DNA from 3 places in the Bacillus nitratireducens genome. Region 2 is predicted to be linked to each of the others. Evidence: riboswitches for the same ligand, from Rfam matches in the RefSeq annotation. Region 2 holds a riboswitch; each other region holds the start of a gene.

Region 1 (4,820 bases), on a different contig from region 2:
ACAGATCCATGTTCCATTACAGCAACTCGATCACATATACGCTGGATGACATTCATTTCGTGTGTAATTAGCAAAATCGTAATTCCGATTTCTTCGTTGATCTTTAATAACAAATCAAGAATAGAATCGGTCGTTTCTGGATCTAATGCGCTCGTTGCTTCATCACTTAATAAAACTTCAGGCTCATGAGATAGTGCGCGAGCAATCGCTACACGTTGCTTTTGACCACCAGATAATTCGCTTGGATAGGCATCTTTTTTATTAAAGAGATCAACAATACGTAAATACTTTTCTACCCTTTTTTCAATTTCATTTTTGGGAAGACCAGATAGACGTAAGGGTAGTGCGATGTTTTCATAAACGGTAACGGTTTTAAGTAAATTGAATCCTTGAAAAATCATGCCGATCTTTTGTCTTGCTTTTGCGAGTTCTTTTGTTGATAAGGTTGTTAAATCTTGTTCATTTACAATGATATTTCCTGTCGTTGGTTTTTCTAATAAATTTACACAACGAATTAATGTACTTTTGCCAGCGCCACTATATCCGATGATTCCAAATACTTCGCCCTTTTTTACTTTAAGGGAAGTTGATTTAAGGGCCTCAACATTCCCTTTTTTTGTTGTAAATACTTTGGAGACGTTTTTTAATTCAATCATTATAGTCAGCTCCTACCAAGACGGTAAAACAGAACCATCGAATTTTTTCTCAATGAAATCTTTTACTTCTTTAGATTGATAAGCTTTCTTTAATTTGTTTACAACAGCATCATCTTTATTTTCAGTACGAACAACGACCCAGTTCACATATGGTGAATCTTTTCCTTCACGGAAAATAGAATCTTTCGCTGGACTTAATTTTGCACCTAATGCAAAGTTTGTATTAATTGCAGCTGCCTTTACTTCACTTAGCTGTGTTGGTAATTGAGATGCCTCTAATTCAACAATCTTTAAATTTTTTGGATTTTCAATTACATCTTTTGCAGTCGCTTTTTCTGTAGCCTTTGGATCAACTTTTAAAACCCCTGCTTTTTCAAATAGCTTTAAAGCGCGAAGCTCATTTGTTGGATCATTTGGGACAGCGATTGCATCGCCCTCTTTTAATTCTTTTACATCTTTTAAGCTTTTAGAATACACACCCATAGGGAATGTTACTGTGGAAAATACTTCAGTTAATTTCATATTACGTTCAGCTTTAAATACGTCTAAATAAGATTTAGTTTGATAGCTATTTACATCAAGGCTTTTTTCATCTAAAGATACGTTCGGTGCTACATAATCATTAAATACCTTTACATCAATTTCGAGACCATCTTTTGCGGCAACTTCTTTCACCTTTTCAAAAATTTGTTCATGCGGTCCACCTGTTACACCAACGGTAATCTTTTTCTCATCTAATGCTTTTACCTCTTTATCAGAATTAGCACCACATGCACCTAACAATAATACAGCTCCACTTACAATACTTAATAATACCTTTTTCATCTATAATTCCCCCTTAATATACGTTCCAAAATAAAAAGCACCTCTCAAAAATAAGAGAGGTGCCGAATAGACGAAATAGGTTCCTCTCTTATCTTCCAAAACGAAAATCGTTCTGCAGGAATTAGCACCTTAGCTTATACGTTATAAGCTCGGTTGCCGGGCATCATCGGGCCAGTCCCTCCGCCACTCTTGATAAGAGTATGTGTATGTAGTTTTTAAATATGGTACTAATAGTAAATCTTACAAAAAGAATTGTCAATGGTATTTTCTGAATATATTTTATTTTAAGGTAATGGAAACATTCCCTTTTTTATGCCCTTTTTCTACATATATATGAGCTTCTGGAATTTCTTCTAAGCGATAAATTCTATCAATAACAGGTTTTAAATTTTCTGTTTCAGTTAATTTTTTTAGTAGAATCATATCTTCTTTACTTACTTTTGCCATCATTCCATTAACAGATACATATTTTCCATTTTGCGTTAATACTTTTTGACAAAGGGATCTTTTAATTTTTCCAACTGCATCAAATATAATATCGTAGCGTTCAGCTCGCTTTGTAAAATCTTCTTTCGTATAATCAATTACGTGATTAGCTCCTAAAGATTGCACGAGTTCAAAGTTTGAATTACTACAAACAGCTGTAACGGTCGCGCCAAAATATTTAGCAAGTTGTACGGCAGCTGTTCCTACTGAACCAGATGCGCCATATATAAGTACTTGTTGCCCTTTTCTTATACGTCCTTTTCTCAGGAAGTGTAATGCTGAAGTTCCGCCAAAAGGAATAATGGCAGCTTCTTCATACGTCACATTGGTAGGTTTTAATGATATCAATCCGCTTTCATGCACACATGTATATTCTGCATAACCACCGACATTAAGCTCTGTTAATGCGAAAACTTGGTCTCCTTTTTTAAATTGAGTTACATCTGTTCCTATTTCTTCGATTTCACCAGATAGCTCGACGCCGAGTATAGGTTTTCTTGGTTTTTTAAAACCTAATATAATCCGCATAGGAATCCAAAATAAAAGGGGGCTATTAAAGCCGCGCATTCTACAATCTCCAGTTGTTACACTTGTTGCGTGAATTTTAACTAATACTTCATTCTTTTTTGGAGTAGGTTTCTCTACATCTTGAAGTTTGAGAACATTAGGTGGCCCATACTTTGTGCAAATAATTGCTTTCATAATGACCTCCTGAATTTAGTTGTTTTTATTTACATCATATTTAAGTATTTCTTTAAACATGTTGTTATTCGAGAAATAAAGTGAAATAGAAATATTAAAAAGTATATAGATTTCAAAGGAAAATAGATGATATCCTTTTGGAAAGGAGGAGAAATTATGAAAAAACTTATTTTAACTTCTAGTATGATCCTTGCAGTTATTTTAGGTGCAGGGTGTAGTAATGAGAAAACAACAAAGACGGATGAACCGAAAAAAGAATCGGTTCAAAAAGAGAAGGAATTAGCCGCGAAGGATGTTTTCAAGAAAGCGAATGAAGCTTTTAAAAATGAAGAACATGTAACGATGACATATGATGTAGGGATAAAAGCTGAAGGAACAGAGATGGATCTGCTAAAGGCTAAAATGCAATTAGAGCCAAAGAAAAAGAATTCTCGTTCTGAAATGAATGTTTCTGGTACAGAGGTTGTAGTGTATGCGGTGGATGGTAAAGTTGCTGGTCAGGTGAAAAATCCTAATACAGGAGAAGTTATATCTGTACCGGAGGAGCAATTAAATGCTAGCGGGATGAAAGCAACTCAAGATATTGTAGATAATTTAGAAGTGCCAGCAGTAGTTTTAGATAAAATGAAGATGGAGAAAAGCGGAGATAAATATAAGCTGACGTTTATATTAAAAGGGCAAGAAACAGAGAGTATGTTAACTAGCATGGATGAAACGCAGAAGAAAATGCTACAAGCACAAAATGCAAAGATAGAAGAAGTGGATGCAGAATACATCATTACAAAAGATTTTAAATATGAATCAGCGAAGATAGATATGATTATGAGTAGTAATGGTAAGGATAAGGCACACATTATTACGAATGCAAAATATACATCGTACGAAAAGTTTGAGCCAATACAGCTGCCAGCAGCAAAGTAATAGTTTTGATGAGGGAGGGACCTAAAATAAAGGGTCTCTCTCTTTTTGTTAATACCTTCTTCGTAGGAAAGTAGGTACAATATGAAGAGGAAGAACGTTAGAAGGGGAGAGTGCCATTTGAAAAAAAGAAAGATAGCAGCTGTTATTGTAGCGTATACAGTGTTGCTCGCGACATCTATATATACATACAAAGAGCAACTGGATCATCCTATTATGAGTGATGTAGGGAAGTTACTTCCAACGAAAATTAAACGTGTTGAAAATGCTGAAGATGAAAGTTCATTAAAAAAGTTAGTGCAAGATGCAACTGTTTCTGGAGAGAAGGTTTCTATTGCAGGTATGCAACATAGCCAAGGCGGACAGACGTATTATCCGAACGGTACGATGCTTGATATGAAAGGGTATAATGAAATATTAGAATTCGATCCGGAGAAGAAGAGGATTAGGGTGCAAAGCGGTGTCACATGGAATGACATTCAAAAGAAAATCAATCCATATGGTCTTGCAGTTCAAGTGATGCAATCTCAAAATATTTTTACTGTGGGTGGTTCATTAAGTGTAAATGTACATGGGCGCGATATTCGTCATGAAGCATTGATTGATACAGTAGAGTCGTTCAGATTGTTAATGGCAGATGGTACGGTGCGTAATGTAAGTAGAGAAGAAAATGCCGATTTGTTTCCGTATGTAGTTGGGGGATACGGATTGTTTGGTGTAATTTTAGATGTGACGCTACAGTTAACAAACGATGAATTGTATGAAACGCATACGAAGGTACTAGATTATAAAGAATACTCTTCATACTTTAAGAATAAAGTACGAAGGGACGAGAATATACGCATGCATTTAGCACGTATTTCTGTTGCCCCAAATTCATTTTTAAAAGAAATGTATGTGACAGATTATGTACTATCAGAAGATCAGCAGAAGCTGAGAGAGTACAGCAAATTAAAAGAAGAAAATATTATAGCTGTGCCGAAATTTTTACTTGGGTTATCACGTTATAGTGACTGGGGAAAGGGCGCATTTTGGGATATACAAAGAAGTTATTTTGAACGTACAGATGGTAAGTACGAAACGCGAAATAACGTAATGAGATCTGATAGTGCTTTTATGGAATACGATAATCCAAACTTGACTGAAGTTTTACAAGAGTACTTTATACCGATAGATGGTTTTGCAGAGTATATAGATGATTTGCGAAGTGTTTTAAATGAAGAGGAATTAAAC
Region 2 (4,820 bases):
ATTTATCACGTATTATTTCGGCGCATTATCAAAAAGGAAAATCGGTACTTGTGTTAGCTCATAGTAATGCAGCAGTAGATGTATTAATGAGCGAAGTAACGAAGCAAATTGAAAAGAAAAAGAAATGGACACCTGGTGAAATCGTTCGTTACGGTTATAGTCAACATGAGCATATACGAAATCATGAAACGTTACTTACGTCGAAGTTAGTTGAAACGACGAATGGATCATGGGGTGAGGAAAGACTCTATTTAGAGGAAACACGCCAAGATCTTCGTGAAAAGATTTTATCATATAAAGCGACTTCTGCTGATAAGAAGCGTATACAAGAGATTGAAAGTGATCTTCGAAAGCAAAAAGCGAAAATTAAAGAAGTAGAAAAAGAATACATTGAAAATGCGAAAGTAATCGGCGCAACTTTATCGAAATGTGCCATTGATTCACTTATTTATGAGCGTACATTTGATTTAGTTGTAGTAGATGAAGTAAGTATGGCTTATGTTCCGCAAATCGCATTAGCTGCTTCGCTTGGGAAACGTATTGTCGTTTGTGGTGATTTTTTACAGTTACCTCCAATTGCGATGGCAAACCATGAACTCGTTCGAAAATGGCTCGGCGAAGATATGTTTTATCACGCAGGGATTGTTGAGTCTGTAAATAAATCAGAAGCACATCCCAACCTTTTTATGCTGCAGGAACAAAGACGTATGCATGCGGATATATCGAAGTTTACGAATTCATTTATTTATAAAAACAGAGTATACGATCATCCATCTGTTTCAGAGCGTAAAGAACTTGCGCAATTGCAGCCGTTCGCAAATGAGGCGAGTGTTTTATTTGATACGAGCTTAATGGGAGCATTTTCGTTAAAAGACGCGGCTTCCGGTTCTCGTTTTAATATTATGTCTGGTTTAGTAGCGATGCAAATGATGTTAATCGGACTGTTAGATGGTGTTCAATCGATTGGTGTTGTTACACCTTACAGAGCACAGTCTCGCTTTTTATCAACGTGTATTAGAGAAATGCTGCAGAAAACGAAATATCAACACATACCAGTTTTAGCAGCAACAGTTCATAAGTTTCAAGGGTCTGAAAGAGATATGATGATCTTTGATACGGTTGATAGTTATCCGCAAGAACGTCCTGGTGTGTTATTCTTTGATCATAAAAACCATCGTCTCGTCAATGTAGCGGTTACGAGAGCGAGAGGGAAGTTCATTCAATTATCAGATTGCCACTACATGCGTAAGAATCTTTCGAGGAAACAAGCGTTATCACAATTAACAGCTCATATAGAACGTCACGGAGATGTGTATGATCGCACGACATCAAGACAATTGTGGGAGCGAAAAATCTCGAAACGTTTACGCTGGTTTATGGAAATGAATCTTGAAGAGCCGAAAGGGCTATTAAAAGATATATTAGCGGCAAAACGAAAAATTATCATTTCCCTTCCAAGTACAAGGCAAGTTGATAAACGAGTATGGCAAGCGTTAATGCGTACAAATGCACAAGTAACGGTATATAGTGACGGACCAGTTCCATTAAAGAATGTAAAGTTACAAAGGCAAAACAAAGCGTTCCCATTTATAGTAATCGATGATGAAATCTTTTGGGCAGGGGCACCTCTCACATCTCAAATGATGTTTGAAGGTAGTACGGAATTTCCGTACATATGTGCAAGACTGCAAGCACCGGAAACAATTGGTGTATTAAAAGGATTTTTAGATATTCGGTAAATTCGGATAGGAATTCCTTGACTTTTATTCGGAATGAATTTAGAATGAAAATAATTTAATATAATTTTATGAAAATTCTTATCACGAGAGGTTGAGGGACTGGCCCTATGACACCTCGGCAGCGGATTCTTTATGAATACTGTGCCAATTCCAGCAAGGTAACTTGAAAGATAAGAAAGAAGCTCATTTTGACTGTATATACAGAAGCCTCTTTCTATCTTTTAGAAAGAGGCTTTTTTACGTGAAAATAAAAGGAGGAAGAAAAATGGGAGCGACTGGAGTAACGTCACAAAGAAAAACAATTGAAGAGAGTATAGAAAGAAGTAAGGAAAAGTACATAGAAACAAGTCATAATATTCATGCGAATCCGGAGATTGGTAACCAAGAATTTTACGCATCAAGAACGTTAAGTTTGCTGCTAGGAAGTGCAGGATTCCAATTACAGCACAATATAGCTGGACATGAAACAGGTTTTATCGCGCGAAAAAGTTCAGGAAAACAAGGGCCGGTCATCGCATTTTTAGCGGAGTATGATGCTTTACCAGGACTTGGTCATGCATGTGGTCACAATTTAATTGGAACAATTAGCGTTGCAGCAGCAATCGCGTTATCAGAAACGCTTGAGGAAATCGGCGGAGAAGTTGTCGTGTTCGGAACACCGGCAGAAGAGGGTGGGCCAAATGGTAGCGCCAAAGCAAGTTATGTAAAGGCTGGTTTATTTAAAAATATTGATGCGGCGCTTATGATTCATCCGAGCGGAAAAACAGCTCCAACGAGCCCATCACTAGCGGTCGATCCACTTGATTTTCATTTTTACGGAAAAACAGCTCATGCAGCAGCTTCACCAGAAGAAGGAATTAACGCATTAGATGCGATTATCCAGCTGTATAACAGTATTAATGCACTTCGCCAACAACTTCCGTCAGATGTGAAAATTCACGGAATCATTACAGAAGGCGGCAAAGCACCTAATATTATTCCAGACTACGCATCAGCAAGGTTCTTCATCCGCGCAGCAACGCGAAAAAGATGTGCGGAAGTAACAGAAAAAGTAAGAAACATCGCAGAGGGAGCAGCGTTAGCAACAGGCACAAAAGTAAAAATTCATCAATTCCAAAATGAAATTGATGAATTGCTCGTGACAAAAACATTTAATGACGTCGTAGCCGAAGAACTAGAACTATTAGGTGAAGATGTAAACCGTAAAGAAAGAGTAGGAATCGGCTCAACGGATGCAGGAAACGTAAGTCAAGTCGTACCGACAATTCATCCGTACATTAAAATCGGACCAGATAACTTAATTGCACATACGAATGAATTTAGAGAAGCAGCACGTTCAGAACTTGGAGATAAAGCGTTAATTACATCGGCAAAAGCACTAGCAAATACAGCGTATCGATTAATTACGGAAGAAGGGTTGTTAGAGAAGGTGAAGGAGGAGTTTAGAGAGGAACAGCGGAATCAGGGATAGGTGGTTAAAGGGAGTGGGTTTTTCATTTCGTAAAACATATGTACAATGCAAAAAGGCGACTTTTCGTTCAAACTTGAACGGAAAGTCGCCTTTTTCTTATACTTTTTTACCTTGTTTCTTTCATTAAGGTCATGATTCGTTTTAAATTAACTGCGAATATGACCATAGCCCATTGTATTTGCATACAAATCATACCCGAGGAAGATGCCACATCATACCCGTGTCTATGCTTTAGCTCGCTATTTTTCGCCTCGATTTAGCCAATAAGACTCCTTCCTCAAGGAACTTGAAGGGTCACAGCCTAGTGAGTAGGTGGGAGATAAATTGAAAATGGGAGGTTTTTTTGTTGTATCAAGTGCAAGAAAAATAATATGAGAAAACTTATGCTTTACATTTCTATACAAAATCAAATAAAATATTCATTAATAAATAGACTGAATTTTCTTTATTTTGAACGGTGGTGAAAAATTGTTATATACAGAATTTATTTCTGAAACAGAGACGATATTGGAATCTTTAATGGATGATTTAATCGTAACAGATGTAAATGGGACGATTCTAAAAGCGACACAATTTACCGCTGATAGATATGGAATTAAGTATGAAAGTTTAATCGGTGCTTCTATTTATGAATTGGAACGAACAGGTATTATTACTCCGATTGTGACACCGTTAATCATACAAAAAAAAGAGAAAATCACAGTTGTTCAGCTTACAAAGACAGGAAATAAATTGCTAGTAACAGGAGTACCCCTATTGGATGAGGAAGGTGAAGTATATCGAGTTGTAAGCTACTCTTATGATGTTTCGGATTTGATAGAAATTCAGAAATATTTAGATCATATGCAAGAGGAACTGGAACGTGTGAAAGAGGAAGCTCAACTTGCACTGCGTGAAAAAATTACATCAGTAGGCTTAATTGCTGATGATCCTGCTATGTATAAAGCAATGGAGACAATACATCAAGTTGCAGAGGTGGATGTAAATACAGTTCTACTTGGAGAATCAGGAGTAGGAAAAACAGCTATTGCTCGTTATATTCATGATAAAAGTCCAAGAACATATGGACCTTTTATTGAAGTCAATTGTGCTGCTATACCTGAGTCTTTATTTGAGGCTGAATTCTTTGGGTATGAAGCTGGCTCTTTTACAGGGGCGAAAAAAAATGGGAAACCCGGATTTGCAGAACTTGCTCATGGGGGAACTTTGTTTCTTGATGAAGTAGGAGAGCTTTCACTTGAACAACAAGTAAAACTTCTTAAGATAATTGAAGAAAGACAATTTTATCGAGTTGGTGGAACAAAGCTGAAGAATGCAGATTTTCGTCTTATTGTCGCAACAAATCGCGATTTAGAAGAGCTGGTAGAGAATAAAAAATTTAGACAAGATTTATATTTTCGTTTATACGTTGTACCAATTTTGATTCCTCCATTACGTGAACGACCTCAAGATATTATGAATTTGATTTATTTATTTTTGAATAAATTTTGTACTCAATATAAAAGGGAGAGGGAATTGGATCAGGCGGTCATACAAATTTTATTACAGCAAAAGTGGAAAGGAAATGTAAGAGAATTAATGAATATAATAGAACGGCTCGTGATTACATC
Region 3 (4,820 bases), on a different contig from region 2:
TCACAAAGTTCCTTTCCTTTTGCAACGACAAGTCCGCTTAATACATCATTATGTCCACCTAAATATTTCGTTGCACTATGAAGTACGATGTCAGCACCTTCTGTTAATGGCTGCTGTATATAAGGCGTGTAGAATGTGTTATCTACGATAAGAAGTAGTCCGTGTCTTTTCGCTACAGTTGCGACAGCGGCAATATCAGTAACTTGCATTAATGGATTAGTCGGAGTTTCTATGAAAATAGCCTTCGTTTCATTTGTGATAGCTTGCTCAATTTGTTTAATAGATTGTGTATTTACGTATCTACATCGAACATTCCACTTTTTTTCGTGTTCGGAAAATAAGCGATACGTTCCCCCGTATAAATCTTCGGATACAATAAGTTCATCTCCAGAACGGAATAATGAAAGGACGAGGAGAACAGCTGCCATACCTGAACTACAGGCATAACCTTGTTCGCCATATTCTAAGTCTGCGATTGCCTGTTCTAAAAGACCACGAGTTGGATTTCCAGTTCGTGAATAGTCAAAGCCGGTAGATTTACCAAGTCCTTCGTGACGATAAGCGGTTGAGAAATAAACGGGTGGATTAACAGTTCCTGTTGTAGTTTCGCTACGATTTCCGATTTGTGCTAGTTTTGTTTCGATAGTTGACATGTAAAAATTCCTCCTTTTTAAATTGAACCAGTAGTTGAATATAAAATAAAAAAAGCCTTCTAAGAAGAAGGCTTTCGGATTGAATAGAGTCTTCTTCTCATCTGTCAAATCTTTCACAATTTGCTGGAATTAGCACCTTATTAACAAATGTTAATGGTTGCTGAGGCGTCATAGGGCCAGTCCCTCTACCTCTCTAGATAAGAATGTTCGTATGAAATTTTTATTATGTTTTTAACTTTACAACAAAAGTTAATTGAATTGCAACTTTATTTTAAATAATTTTTATTTTTCCGCAAGTGTCATTGACTTTTATATTTGTGCATGCTAAATTTATAAAAAATTAACAAACATTGTTAAAAGGGGAACGTATTTCCTTTTAGCTACATAAATAAAATAATAAAGACAACTCTTATTGAGAGCGGTGGAGGGAAAGGCCCTGTGAAACCCGGCAACCTTCAAACGAAATGTTTGAAACGGTGCTAATACCTGCAAAACGAATGTTTTGCATAATAAGAGGCGGAACAATTATGTCCCCCTCTTCAAAGTGAAGAGGGGGTTTTTATATTGATAGAAATGAGGGAGATTCGTGAAGTTACTAGATTTATTATCAAAAGGAATTGTAATAGGTGATGGTGCGGTTGGAACGTTATTACATTCACATGGTTTGCAAAGTAGTTTTGAAGAATTGAATTTGTCTGATCCAGACTTAATTATATCGATTCATAAACAATATGTAGCTGCTGGTGCAGATGTGATTCAAACAAATACGTATGGAGCAAATGAGGCGAAATTACGTATGTATGGCTTAGAAAATCAAGTTGTTCAAATTAATAAAGCGGCAGTGAAGATTGCGAAAGCATCTGTTACAGAAAGAAATGCAATTTTAGGAACAATCGGTGGTATGAAACATATTGGAGCTGTTACAACGACTGATATGGAAAGGGAGTTTATGCTACTTGAACAGGCAGGTGCTTTACTAGAAGAACAGGTTGATGGATTACTATTAGAAACTTTTTACGATGAATTTGAATTACTTCATGCCGTTAAAGTATTGCGTAAGCAAACAAATATTCCGATTGTTGCTCAATTAGCGTTACATGAAGCAGGTACGACTCAAAATGGAAATGATGTCAATGAAATATTAAAGCAGCTTATAGATTACGGTGCAAATGTTGTTGGATTGAACTGTCAACTAGGACCACTTCATATGACGGAAGCTTTTAAAATGATATCGATTCCGCAGAATGGCTACTTGTCAGCATATCCAAATGCAGGTCTCCCGAATTATGTGGAGGGACGTTACGTATATGAGGGAAGTCCGGCTTATTTCGAAGCGATGACACTGAAATTTATTGAGCAAGGTATTCGGTTATTGGGTGGTTGTTGTGGTACTACTCCAGAACATATTGAAAGTATGAAGCGTGCTACTCTAAATGTTACGCCTGTAATAGAAAAGGACACGATTCAAAGACCAAAAGTAGTTCATACACACGAGAAACGTTCGAAATCTCACGTCACTCTAGCAGAAAAAGCAAAGAAACAAACGACAGTTGTAGTGGAACTAGACCCACCGAAAACATTAGACACGCAGCGTTTTTTTGAAGGGGCAAGAGCACTGAAAAGAGCTGGGGCAGACGCTATTACTCTAGCAGATAATTCATTAGCATCGCCTCGCGTTTCTAATATGGCAATGGGTGCATTATTAACGAAGCATGATATTCCGGTATTGACTCATTTAACGTGTAGAGACCATAACGTCATTGGGCTACAATCTCATTTATTAGGTTTATCGGCGTTAGGGATGGAGGAAGTGCTAGCTTTAACTGGTGATCCAGCGCGCGTTGGTGATTTTCCGGGAGCAACTTCTGTATATGATCTGTCCTCTATAGAGTTAATTAAAATGATTAAAGAAATGAACGATGGACGTTCCATTTTAGGGAAATCCATTGGACCGGCAACAAGATTTTCTGTAGGCGGCGCATTTAATCCCCACGTAAGGCATTTAAAAGCAGCGGTAAAGCGAATGGAACGAAAAATAGATGCTGGGGCTGAATATTTCTTAACACAGCCGATATATGATGTTGCTTTAATAGAAGAAGTATATGAAGCAACAAAACATTTGGAACAACCTATTTTTATTGGAATTATGCCATTAGTAAGTAAGCGGAATGCAGACTTTCTCCATTTTGAGGTGCCGGGTATTACCCTTCCTGAAGAAATAAGGGAGAGAATGGATGGACACGAAACGAAAGAGGCAGCTATTGAGGAAGGGATTCGTATTTCACAAGAGTTGATCGATGCGGCGATGAAATATTTTAACGGTATCTATCTAATTACACCATTTCTAAAATATGAAATTACAGAACATCTTGTTAAATATGTGAGAGAAAAGCAAGAAGTGAAAGAAGGTATTAATTGATGAAGTGTATAGAAGAAAAATTAAAAAATAACATTTTAATATTAGATGGTGCAATGGGGACAATGATACAACAAGAGGACTTAACTGCGGAAGATTTCGGAGGAGAAGATTACGAGGGGTGTAATGAATATTTAGTAGAAACAAGGCCGGATGTTATTTTAAAGATTCATAAAGCTTATATTGAAGCTGGAGCTGACATCATTGAAACAAATACATTTGGGGCGACAAATATCGTATTAAGTGATTATGAGCTGTCTCATTTAGATGAAGAACTAAATGAAAAGGCAGCACTATTGGCGAAGCAAGCTGTTAAAGAAAGCGGGAAGGAAGTATATGTTGCAGGTGCGATGGGGCCGACAACGAAAGCAATTAGTGTTACAGGAGGAGTTACATTTGAGGAACTGATTGAGGCCTATACAAGGCAGGCGAGAGGGTTATTGAAAGGTGAAATTGATGTATTACTTGTGGAGACGAGTCAAGATATGCGTAATGTGAAAGCTGCTTATATTGGAATTCAAGCAGCTTTTGATGAACTAAATAAAACGGTTCCTATTATGATTTCTGGAACGATTGAACCGATGGGAACGACTTTAGCGGGGCAAACGATAGAAGCCTTTTATTTATCGATAGAGCATATGAAGCCGTTATCGGTTGGATTAAACTGTGCGACTGGTCCAGAGTTTATGAGAGACCATATTCGTTCCTTATCTGATTTATCGGAGTGTTATATTTCTTGTTATCCAAATGCAGGTCTTCCTGATGAAGATGGACATTATCATGAATCTCCATCTTCTCTCGCTGAAAAAGTGAAGCGATTTGCTGAAGAAGGATGGATTAATATTATCGGTGGTTGTTGCGGCACAACACCAGAACATATAAGAGCAATGAAATCCGCGTTAGCATCTCTTAAGCCGCGTGAGCAACATGAACGAGAAGGGCATGGAGTTAGTGGATTAGAGGCGTTGCAATATGATGACTCTATGAGACCGTTATTTGTTGGAGAAAGGACGAACGTAATTGGATCACGCAAGTTTAAAAGATTAATAGCAGAAGGAAAATTTGAAGAGGCAGCTGAAGTGGCAAGAGCGCAAGTGAAGAAGAATGCTCATATTATTGACATTTGTATGGCAGACCCTGACCGTGATGAAATAGAAGATATGGAAAGATTCTTGGCAGAAGTTACGAAAGTATTAAAAGTACCGATTATGATTGATTCAACAGATGAAAATGTTATGGCAAGAGCTCTAACTTATATTCAAGGAAAAGGTGTTATCAATTCTATTAATTTAGAAGATGGAGAAGAACGTTTTGAAAAAGTGACACCTCTTCTTCGGAAATACGGTGCCGCTATAGTTGTAGGAACAATTGATGAAGACGGTATGGCAGTTAGTGCAGAACGAAAGATAGAAATTGCGAAAAGAAGCTATGAGTTACTAACGAAGAAGTATGGCATACGTCCATCTGATATTATTTTTGATGCGCTTGTGTTTCCTGTAGGGACAGGTGATGAAGAATATATAGGTTCAGCGGCAGCGACTATAGAAGGAATTCGTCTTATTAAAGAAGCGTTACCAGAATGTTTAACGATTTTAGGTGTAAGTAATATATCATTTGGTTTACCGCCCGCGGGCCGTGAAGTATTAAATTCCGTCTTTTTATATCATGCAACGAAAGCGGGATTAGATTATGCGATTGTTAATACGGAAAAATTAGAACGCTATGCGTCAATTCCAGAGGAAGAAAAACGT

The links. Region 2 has a riboswitch for S-adenosylmethionine ahead of Q3V31_RS11305 (M20 family metallopeptidase). Riboswitches for the same ligand answer to the same signal wherever they lie in the genome.
Region 1: it holds a riboswitch for S-adenosylmethionine, as region 2 does, so the genes downstream of both, Q3V31_RS27695 (MetQ/NlpA family ABC transporter substrate-binding protein) here and Q3V31_RS11305 (M20 family metallopeptidase) in region 2, are expected to answer to the same signal.
Region 3: it holds a riboswitch for S-adenosylmethionine, as region 2 does, so the genes downstream of both, Q3V31_RS15090 (bifunctional homocysteine S-methyltransferase/methylenetetrahydrofolate reductase) here and Q3V31_RS11305 (M20 family metallopeptidase) in region 2, are expected to answer to the same signal.

What each region holds. Positions count from the first base shown of each region.
Region 1 covers NZ_JAUMJO010000012.1:16,479-21,298, forward strand. Annotated here, with positions in the region: gene Q3V31_RS27690 (methionine ABC transporter ATP-binding protein) at 1-656, opposite strand, end outside; gene Q3V31_RS27695 (MetQ/NlpA family ABC transporter substrate-binding protein) at 669-1,481, opposite strand; SAM riboswitch class I at 1,567-1,680, opposite strand; gene Q3V31_RS27700 (NAD(P)-dependent alcohol dehydrogenase) at 1,761-2,669, opposite strand; gene Q3V31_RS27705 (hypothetical protein) at 2,826-3,590, shown strand; gene Q3V31_RS27710 (FAD-binding oxidoreductase) at 3,708-4,820, shown strand, end outside.
Region 2 covers NZ_JAUMJO010000002.1:986,156-990,975, forward strand. Annotated here, with positions in the region: gene Q3V31_RS11300 (AAA domain-containing protein) at 1-1,739, shown strand, start outside; SAM riboswitch class I at 1,815-1,916, shown strand; gene Q3V31_RS11305 (M20 family metallopeptidase) at 2,005-3,210, shown strand; partial or broken gene Q3V31_RS11310 (IS5/IS1182 family transposase) at 3,317-3,466, opposite strand; gene Q3V31_RS11315 (sigma-54 interaction domain-containing protein) at 3,679-4,820, shown strand, end outside.
Region 3 covers NZ_JAUMJO010000003.1:606,950-611,769, forward strand. Annotated here, with positions in the region: gene metI (cystathionine gamma-synthase/O-acetylhomoserine thiolyase) at 1-653, opposite strand, end outside; SAM riboswitch class I at 748-857, opposite strand; SAM riboswitch class I at 1,060-1,169, shown strand; gene Q3V31_RS15090 (bifunctional homocysteine S-methyltransferase/methylenetetrahydrofolate reductase) at 1,240-3,072, shown strand; gene metH (methionine synthase) at 3,072-4,820, shown strand, end outside.